Regions from separate parts of the Mesorhizobium sp. M0037 genome, predicted to be linked through region 1. Evidence: predicted binding sites of a transcription regulator. Region 1 holds the regulator's gene; the other holds the start of a gene.
The links. Region 1 encodes LexA, which represses DNA repair genes until DNA is damaged. Its sites were predicted from a motif close to TGTTCNNNNTGTGTTCNG; they were not measured.
Positions count from the first base shown of each region.

Region 2: a site for LexA is predicted at 2,625-2,642, ahead of NKJ78_RS28360 (ImuA family protein). Genes of this name have one in related genera too.

Region 1 covers NZ_JAMYVB010000001.1:758,554-762,857, reverse strand. The annotation lists gene kynU (kynureninase) at 1-757, opposite strand, end outside; gene NKJ78_RS03980 (GntR family transcriptional regulator) at 926-1,690, shown strand; gene lexA (transcriptional repressor LexA) at 1,896-2,678, shown strand; partial or broken gene NKJ78_RS03970 (ComEC/Rec2 family competence protein) at 2,672-4,304, opposite strand, start outside.
Region 2 covers NZ_JAMYVB010000027.1:529-4,832, reverse strand. The annotation lists gene NKJ78_RS28370 (error-prone DNA polymerase) at 1-148, opposite strand, end outside; gene NKJ78_RS28365 (DUF6504 family protein) at 145-1,623, opposite strand; gene NKJ78_RS28360 (ImuA family protein) at 1,565-2,602, opposite strand; gene NKJ78_RS28355 (metallopeptidase family protein) at 2,832-3,254, shown strand; gene NKJ78_RS28350 (DUF1737 domain-containing protein) at 3,418-3,624, opposite strand; gene NKJ78_RS28345 (HpcH/HpaI aldolase/citrate lyase family protein) at 3,688-4,304, opposite strand, start outside.

The DNA.
Region 1 (4,304 bases):
TGAGCGGCTGGTGGGCATCGTCATGGTGGCGCTCGGCCGCGTAGATGAAGGCTGGCGAGCCCGGGCCGCCATTGAGGTATTTGTAGGTGCAGCCGACGGCGAAATCGGCATTGGCACGGTCAAGTTCGACCGGCAAGGCGCCGGCCGTGTGGCAGAGATCCCAGATGATCAGCGCGCCGGCGTCATGTGCCTTGCGCGTCAGCGCCGCCATGTCGCGCAACTGGCCGGATTTGTAGTTGACGTGGTTGACCAGGATGACGGCAACGCTGTCGTCGATCAGCTCCTCGATTGCGGCCGCGTCGACGCCCTCCAGCCGCAGCCGCGTTCCCGGCCGGGTCGAGGCGACGCCTTCGGCCATGTAGAGGTCGGTCGGGAAACTGTCGCCCTCGGCAACGATGACCGACCGATCCGGCCGCATGCCGAGCGCTGCGTGCAGCAGCTTGTAGATGTTGATCGAGGTTGTGTCGCAGACCACCGTCTGCCCATCAGCCGCGCCGATCAGTCGCCCGAGCTGATCTCCGAGTTCCACCGGCATGTTGAACCAGCCGGCGGTGTTCCAGGCGCGAATGAGGTCGTGCGCCCATTCCTGCGTGGCGGCCTGCTGCAGTTCGCTGAAGACGACCGCTGACGCGGCGCCCAGGGAATTGCCGTCGAGATAAATCACGCCTTGCGGCAAGACAAAGCGTTCACGCATGGAGCGCAGCGGATCGGCGGCATCCATTGCTTCGATTGTAGCGAGATCGGGTGTCGTGCTCATGATCCGGCGCCCCTCCATGGACAAACGCGCGCGGCGGAGCCTGCCGCCCAAACATGCCGGCGATCTTGAGTGGTCGCCCTTGAACTGTCAAACATTATATATAATTCACCCACTGAAAGGCTTTGATATATAATGATCCGCCCGAGCGTTTATGTCTGATGGATCACGATGCTGGATGACGAGCAGACCTCGAAGACGGAAGTGGCCTATCGCCTGCTCAGGCGCGATATTCTTGCGACCCGGCTGGCGCCTGCCGCGCCGTTGAAGCTGAGCACGCTGCGCAACACCTACGGCATCGGCTGGACGCCGTTGCGCGAGGCGCTGTCGCGGCTGGAGGCGGAACGGCTTGTGACCGCCATCAGCAACCGCGGGTTTGCGGTCGCTCCCGTCTCTCGGGCGGAGCTCGAGGATTTGGCGCGTGCGCGGCTGGTGGTCGAACTGCCCCTGCTGGTGGAATCGATCGAGAAGGGCGACCGTGAGTGGGAAGACGCGGTCGTTGCCGCCCACTATCGTCTCTCACGGTGCGGGTCTGTTCTCGACGATCCATCGGATGATGCGGTCGACGCGTGGTACGAAAAACACGATGCCTTCCATGCGGCGCTGCTCAGTGCCGCGACATCCAGCTGGCTGCTGCGCTTCAATGCAACGATTTCCGACCAATTGCATCGCCATCACCGCTTTCTGGGTCTGGCCCCGACGCTGCGCGCCGCCGCCGGCCGCACGGACGGACACCGGAAGGCCGTGGCGGCCCTGCGCGACGCCGTGGCGATCGAACACCATACCGCCCTGATGGAAGCGGCCCTCGATCGCGACGTCGAACGTGCGAAAACTCTGATGACCGCTCACATCGGCTACACGCTGCGGGTCTATGCCCAGAGAGAACCCCGCGCGGATGCTGCGCAGCCCCGTCCGAAAAGGAAGCGGCGATCGTAGCCGACGACGCAGGGCACTTTGTCTTCGTTTCACCCCGTTGCTGGCAACTGGGCGCAGGCGGCGCTCGCAGCGCCGAACGTTACGCTGAACAAAACGTCAACACATTCATTAAACTTTAAAAGGTTGCGGAACACAACTGGAACAGATAGTGTTTGTTCTGGGTTTGTTTTTTCTGATTCTGGTTTCAGAACCCTTGGGGGCCGCGATGCTGACGCGCAAACAACATGAGCTTCTGATGTTCATCCATGAACGCCTGAAGGAGAGCGGAATCCCGCCGTCCTTCGACGAGATGAAGGAAGCGCTCGACCTCGCCTCCAAGTCCGGCATCCACCGCCTGATCACGGCGCTTGAGGAGCGCGGTTTCATTCGCCGGCTGCCGAACCGGGCGCGCGCGCTGGAAGTGCTGCGGCTGCCCGACTCGATCGCACCAGGCCTCAATGCGGCGAGGAAGTTTTCGCCGAGCATCATTCAGGGCAGTCTTGGTCAAACCGGCCAAGGGCAAGGCGGCCAAGGACAAGGCGCGTTGGGCCAAGGCGGTCTCGGCCGCCAGATCAAGCCGGGCTCGCCGTCGCGTTCGATGTCGGCCGGCAATGACGATGCCGTTTCCGCGATTTCAATCCCGGTTATGGGACGCATCGCCGCCGGCGTGCCGATCGACGCCATCCAGCATCAGACCCATTCGATCTCGGTGCCGCCCGATATGATCATGGGCGGCGAACACTACGCGCTCGAGGTCAAGGGCGATTCGATGATCGAGGCCGGCATTTTCGATGGCGACACGGTCATCATCCGCAATGCCGACACAGCCAGCCCCGGCGAGATCGTGGTGGCGTTGGTCGACGATGAGGAAGCGACCCTGAAACGCTTCCGCCGCAAGGGCGCCTCGATCGCCCTGGAAGCCGCCAACCCGGCCTACGAGACCCGCATTTTTGGACCGGACAGGGTGAAGGTGCAGGGCAAGCTTGTCGGATTGATCCGGCGCTACTGAGCCGGCTTGGGTTTGTACTTTTCACGCTGGTTGTAAGGCGGCAGGCCGCGCGCTTCGCGGGAGAAGCGGCGTTGCTCGTGCCAGGGGCGATACGGCTTGTCGACGGCGAGCGGATGGTTGGCGCTGCAGCTGCCGATTGCGGATCGAAGAAGACGGCGGCGCTGCCGTCGCGGGCCAGCTGTTTCTTCGTCACGACCAGCACCAGCGGGTCGCGGCACGGATTGTAGGCGGTGGCGTCATCGATGACGATCAGGCTCGCGAAGGCACAGGCCGGCCGCGCCGTCTTGCGGTCTTTCGCAAGCGCTACAATGGCTCCGGAAGGGTGCCGGGCGATACAGAGATCGCCGGTGCAATAGAAGGGCGAGCCGGGCGTCAGATCGAGCGGATCGAGATCGAACCGCGTATCTGTTGCCTCGAAAATCTCAGGTGGGATAATGGTTTCGGCCCGCAGCGCCCGTTTCCAATTGTCCGTGGTGAATTCGTTGGAGCGTTCGCGGTTGAGGGCGAGTTCGCCGCCACCGATCGGCATGGCCACCAGATGCGCATCCTCGGATATGAGCACGTCTGGCGTAAGCACCTGCGGCACCGTCAACAGGCCGGCCAGCGCGAAAGGCACGGCCGCCAACCTGAGCCAGGTGGTGGCCATGGTGGCGATGACGAGGGCGACCGCCACTAACAGCACCGAGCGGATGGAGATCAGCCCGACGGCGTCGACCGGCGAGCGCTCGGAAATCCAGGCCGATATAGCGATCATCGCCGTCAGGCCTTTGCCCATCACATAGAGGAACGGTCCGTCGGCGCCGAACGGCATCGCCAGCGCGCTGAGCACGGCAAACGGCATGACGATCAACGATACAATCGGCATCACGGCCAGATTGGCGATCAGGCTGAGCGGCGACACACGCTGAAAATGCCAGATGGCGAACAGCAAGGTTGCACTGCCGGCGATGATCGAGGTCATGGCGAGGCCGCCCATGGCCAGCGCGAATTTTCGCGACAGGAAGCCGACGAAGGAGCGCTTTGCCGGTGGCGTTCTCACCTTGTCGGCGCGGTAATCGGCCCAGCCGGCATAGGCGCCGACAAGGGCGGCAGTGGCGGCAAACGACATCTGGAAGCTGGGACCGACCACCTCGTGCGGCGACACCAGGATGACGGCCATGGCGGAGATCGCCAGATTGCGCATGGTGAGTGCGGCGCGATCAAACAGCACGGCGACAAGCATGACCGCCAGCATGATGAAACTGCGCTCGGCAGCCACCACGATGCCTGAAATGACGAGATAGGCGGCGATGGAGACGAGTGCTGCCACTGCTGCATATTTCTTCACCGGCCGGCGCGAGGAGAAATCCGGAAACAGCGCAAAGGCGCCGCGCAGCAACGCCATGATGGTGCCGGCAACCAGCGCCATATGCAGGCCGGAGATGGAGATGATGTGGTAGATGCCGGTGCGCCGCATCGCTTCGTTGACCTCGTCCGGGATGCCGGCGCGCACGCCGACAATCAGCGCCGCGGCAATCTCGCCTTCGGCGCCGCCGATCTTGCCCCTGATATGGTCGGCAATGTTTTCGCGCGCGTTCTCGATTGCCGAGGAAAGCCGCGCGGTCAGCGGCGGCGGTCCCTGCGTAG
Region 2 (4,304 bases), on a different contig from region 1:
CCGTGTTGCGGTCTGCCAGTCCGATCGAGGAAAAGCCGAGGAATTTGGCCGCCACCACCAGCTCCTCCGGCTTGGAGGCGCCGCGCAGGAAGGAGAAGTTCGACTGGATGCCGAATTCCGCATAGGGGATGACGGTCAGCGCGTTCATGCGAAGACCCCATGCATGAACCAGCGCGGCGGCACCTGCGGGTTGCCATAGAGGCCTTGCCGGTAGAGCCAGTAGCGGCGGCCGTCGGCATCCTCGATCCGGAAATAGTCACGCGTCGATGTGAGCGGATCGCTTGACGTTTCACGCCACCATTCCGGCGCGATGCGTTCCGGCCCCTCGGCGCGCGCGACCCGGTAGAGCGCGCGGCGCCAGCGGAAATTCATCGGCGGACCCTCAGGCATTTCGGTGGCCGGCACCTCGATCGGCTCGGGCGAACGGAACAGCCGGATCGGCCGTTCCGGCGGGAAGATGGTTGCGCGCGGCGCGTCTTTCGAGCCCGGCTTCCTGAGCGGTGTTTTGCGTTGTGGCGCTTCCGAGAACGGGATGGTGGCGATGGCGCGCTCCGGCAGATGGCTCTCGAGGGCGACCGGTTTCAGCACCGCACTGTCGCCGAGCCTGGCGCGGATGCGGTCGGCAAAGAGTGCCATGTCGGCGCCGTCATCCTCGGCCTCGCCGGTCAAATCGGCCTGCTGCATGTCGAAGCCGGCGGCCGCCAGCACCGAAAGCCGAACCAGGTCGAAGCCGTAGCCGGCATCGATGTCCTGTTCGAGCGCGGCCAGCCGCTCATGGAACAGGCGCTGGATCAGCTTCGGTTCGCGCAGCGGACGCGAGGTGCCGACAGCGATGCGGCTGACGGCGCCGTCGACGCGAAACAACAGCAGCGCCAGCATCCTTGCGCCCTCGCCGCGGCGTTCGAGATCGGCCTTCAGCGTCACCGCCAGCAAGAGCACCAGCCGTTCGATCTCGGCGGTCAGCACGACCGGCTCGGCCAGGTGGCGTTCGACCGAAAGCGAGGCCACCGGCAGGCGCGGCGATACCGCCTCGTCGAGGCGGCCGAGCGCCTGGTCAAGACGCAACAGCAAGGTCGCGCCGAAACGGCGGGCGAGCGGCGCTCGCGGCGCTGCCATGACCGCGCCGGCGGTGCGCAGACCGACGCTTTCCAGGCTGGCGCGGATATCGGCCTCGATGCGCAGTGCGGCCAGCGGCAAGGGGGCGAGCAGCGCTTCCTCCTCGCCGGAGACAACGATGCGGTCGCCGCAAAAGCGCGCTGCCGCCCAGGCTGCACCCGGCGTCGCGGCCAACCCGGCGCGGACATCGAAACCCTGCTGGAAAAACCGCGCAAGGATGTCGTCCAGCATGGCGCGCTCGCCGCCGAACAGGTGGGTACAGCCGGTGACGTCGAGATAAAGCCCGTCGACGCCGTCAAGCGCCACCAGCGGCGTATAGCGGTCGCACCAGTCGGCGAGGCCTTCGAGCAGCCGGCGGTCGGCCTCCGGATCGGCCTCGACAATGTCGATCGAGGGATGCATGGCACGGGCGTCGGCAATGCCCATGCCAGGCTTCAGATGCAGCGCCTCAGCCCGCTCGTCGAGGGCCGATATGCGCTGGGCGTTGCGGTCGCGATGGCTGATCACGAGCGGGAAATGATCCGAAGGCCGGGAACGCCACGACCGTCCCAGGCGCTGGCGCAGGATCCGTTCGGCCGCCAGATGCGGGAACCACAGCGACAGAATTCTCTGGCCGTTTTTCGCGGGGCTTTCTTTCTTCGAATGCGTGTTCATCGGGGTTCCACTCCAGTGTGAATTGTCCAGGCAGAGCGGTGCGGCTCTTGCCGATGCTGACGGTGAAGGCAGGGTGGCCGATCGACCCGGCAAGCGGCCCGGCGATCGTCCGGCGCGATGTCGCTGGTGCAGCCGACACGATGAGGCGCACCGGGGCGGCGGTCGGCTCGGCTTCGCCGGCCTGGCGCAGCAGGAATACCGGCCGGCCGGCGTTTTGGGCGCGCGCGTGCAGCCGGCGCGTCGCGGTGAGGTCGAGCCGCTGCGGGCTGCCACGGATTTCGAGGATGATTGCGGCGAGCGCCGTCATCTTGGCGGCCTCCTCGGCTACCCACAGCGCATCGGTGAGTTTCGGCGCCTCGGAAAACAGCAACTGCTCCGGTGCGATACCGAACATGCCCTGCAATCCCCTGGCATAGGGAAAGCCGGCCTCGCGAAAAATCTCCGACGTGCCGATCCACAGCACGGGCAAGGGCTGGCCCTTGAGGATCAGGCTGACAAGCGACAGCACAAAGCCTGCGACGGCCCCGGCATTGCGGGTCTCAAGGCCATGGATTTCGCTCAAGGCAGCTTTCGGAAGGCCGCCGCTGAGGGCCGCATCGAGGCGTTCGATGCCGGTGGCCAGGAAAGCATCCGGCGAAGCTGCGGCAAGCCCGCGCCGGATGATGGTAACATCGGAATCGGGTTCAGGCGCGGCGTGGAGACAGCCCTCAGCACGCGCACGAGGTCGCTCGCCGGCCGGCACGGCCAGGCGCTCGGGCAGCGTTCCCTCGATCTTCGCGATCTGGCGGCGCAGGGCAAAAACAGTCTCCCGCGCCACGGCTGATGTCGCCATGACGGTCAATTTCTCTCATAATTGTTCCTGTTATGTTCCTATAGATTCCAGAGGGTGCCGAAAGAGTCAAGCGGAGTCAGAAGGAATTTATTCCTTGATCAAAGGTGGCGAGGCCAACCTTGGACTTTGGTCGCAGCCATTCGGCGCAAAGAAACAGTCATCGGCCAGGTACCCGTCCATTTGCCGAGTCCGGAGGGAAAGCCTATATGCCGGGATCAAAGGACAAAGCATGGCCCGCATCTACAAGACCCGCACCTGGCACGATGAACTCTCGCCCTCGATCGAGGAGATGGAGTTTCTGGCGCTGGAGGCGTACGCGCATCTGCCCGACGATTTCCGCAAGCTGACCGGCGAGATCGTCATCATGATCGCCGAATTCCCGACCGACGAGATCATGGACGATCTGTCGCTGGAGACGCCGTTCGATCTGCTTGGCCTGTTCGAGGGCCGCGGCATCGCCGAGCGCTGGAACCCGCAGACCGGCGAAGGCCCGAACCGCATCACCCTCTACCGCCGCGCCATCCTCGACTACTGGGCCGAGAACGAAGAGACGCTGGGCGACATCGTCACCCACGTGCTGATCCACGAGATCGGCCACCATTTCGGCCTGTCGGATGATGATATGGAGAAAATCGAAGAGGCGGCGGAGTGAGGCTGCGCCGATATTCAGGTGAAGCCGGCCTGCGAACGGCAGCTTCCTGCGCTTCCGGTGCTCGCGTACTTTAAGTACGCTCCGCTCCGGTTCTCGGAAACCACTGTTCTCGGCTCGGCCTGACCTGAATCTCGACACAGCCTGCGTCCGTGCCTGGCAAAGCCTACCAGTCGCTCAGCTTGGTATCCGGCCCGTATTCCTGGCCGTCGATATCCTTCACCACCGCCTGGCCGCAGCGCATCGATTTGGTCTTCTTGTCATAGGCGTAGGTCGGCGAGCCGTACAAATGCCAGCCCTTGTTCAGCGCCGCGGTTACCTTGTGACAGAAGGTGGAATCATCGGGGGCGGACAGAAAGCGGTAGAGTCTCATGGGTCAGGTCCTGTCGTAAGTTCTGTCTTGTAGGGCGGGGTATTCCGAAGCCGGCTTAGGCAATCATGCGCCGATGGCGGCGGCCTTCGCCAGCAATTTCTCGGCCTGCGCCAGATGCAGCCGCTCGACCATCCTGCCGTTCAGAGCAATCACGCCCTTGCCGGCATTTTCCGGCAAGGCGAAGGCATCCTTCACCGCATGCGCCTCGGCGAGAGCTTCGGGCGCGGGCGCAAAGGCGCGGTTGGTGGTTTCGATCTGGGCGGGGTGGATCAGCGTCTTGCCATCGAACCCCATGGCAGCGGCTTCCGTGCATTCGCGCGCAAACGCGTCGAGGTCGCGAAAATCGTTGGAGACGCCGTCGAGCATGTCGATGCTGCCGGCCCGCGCCGCCAGCACCATCTGCATCAGCCAGGGCACAAGATAGCGGCGGTCGGGCGTCGCCAGAATGCCGGTTTCCTTGACCAGATCGTTCGTTCCGGCAACGAAACAAACTAAGCGCGAGGCCGGGTCGCGGCCGAGTTCGGCGATGGCGCCGATGTTGAGCATCGCCTTGGGCGTCTCGATCATCGCCCAGAGCTTGACGCTGTCGGGGGCAAAATTATCGTCGAGCACGTCGCCGACTTCCAGAATGTCGCGCGGCGTGGCGACTTTGGACAACAGGATGCCGTCGGGCTCCAATT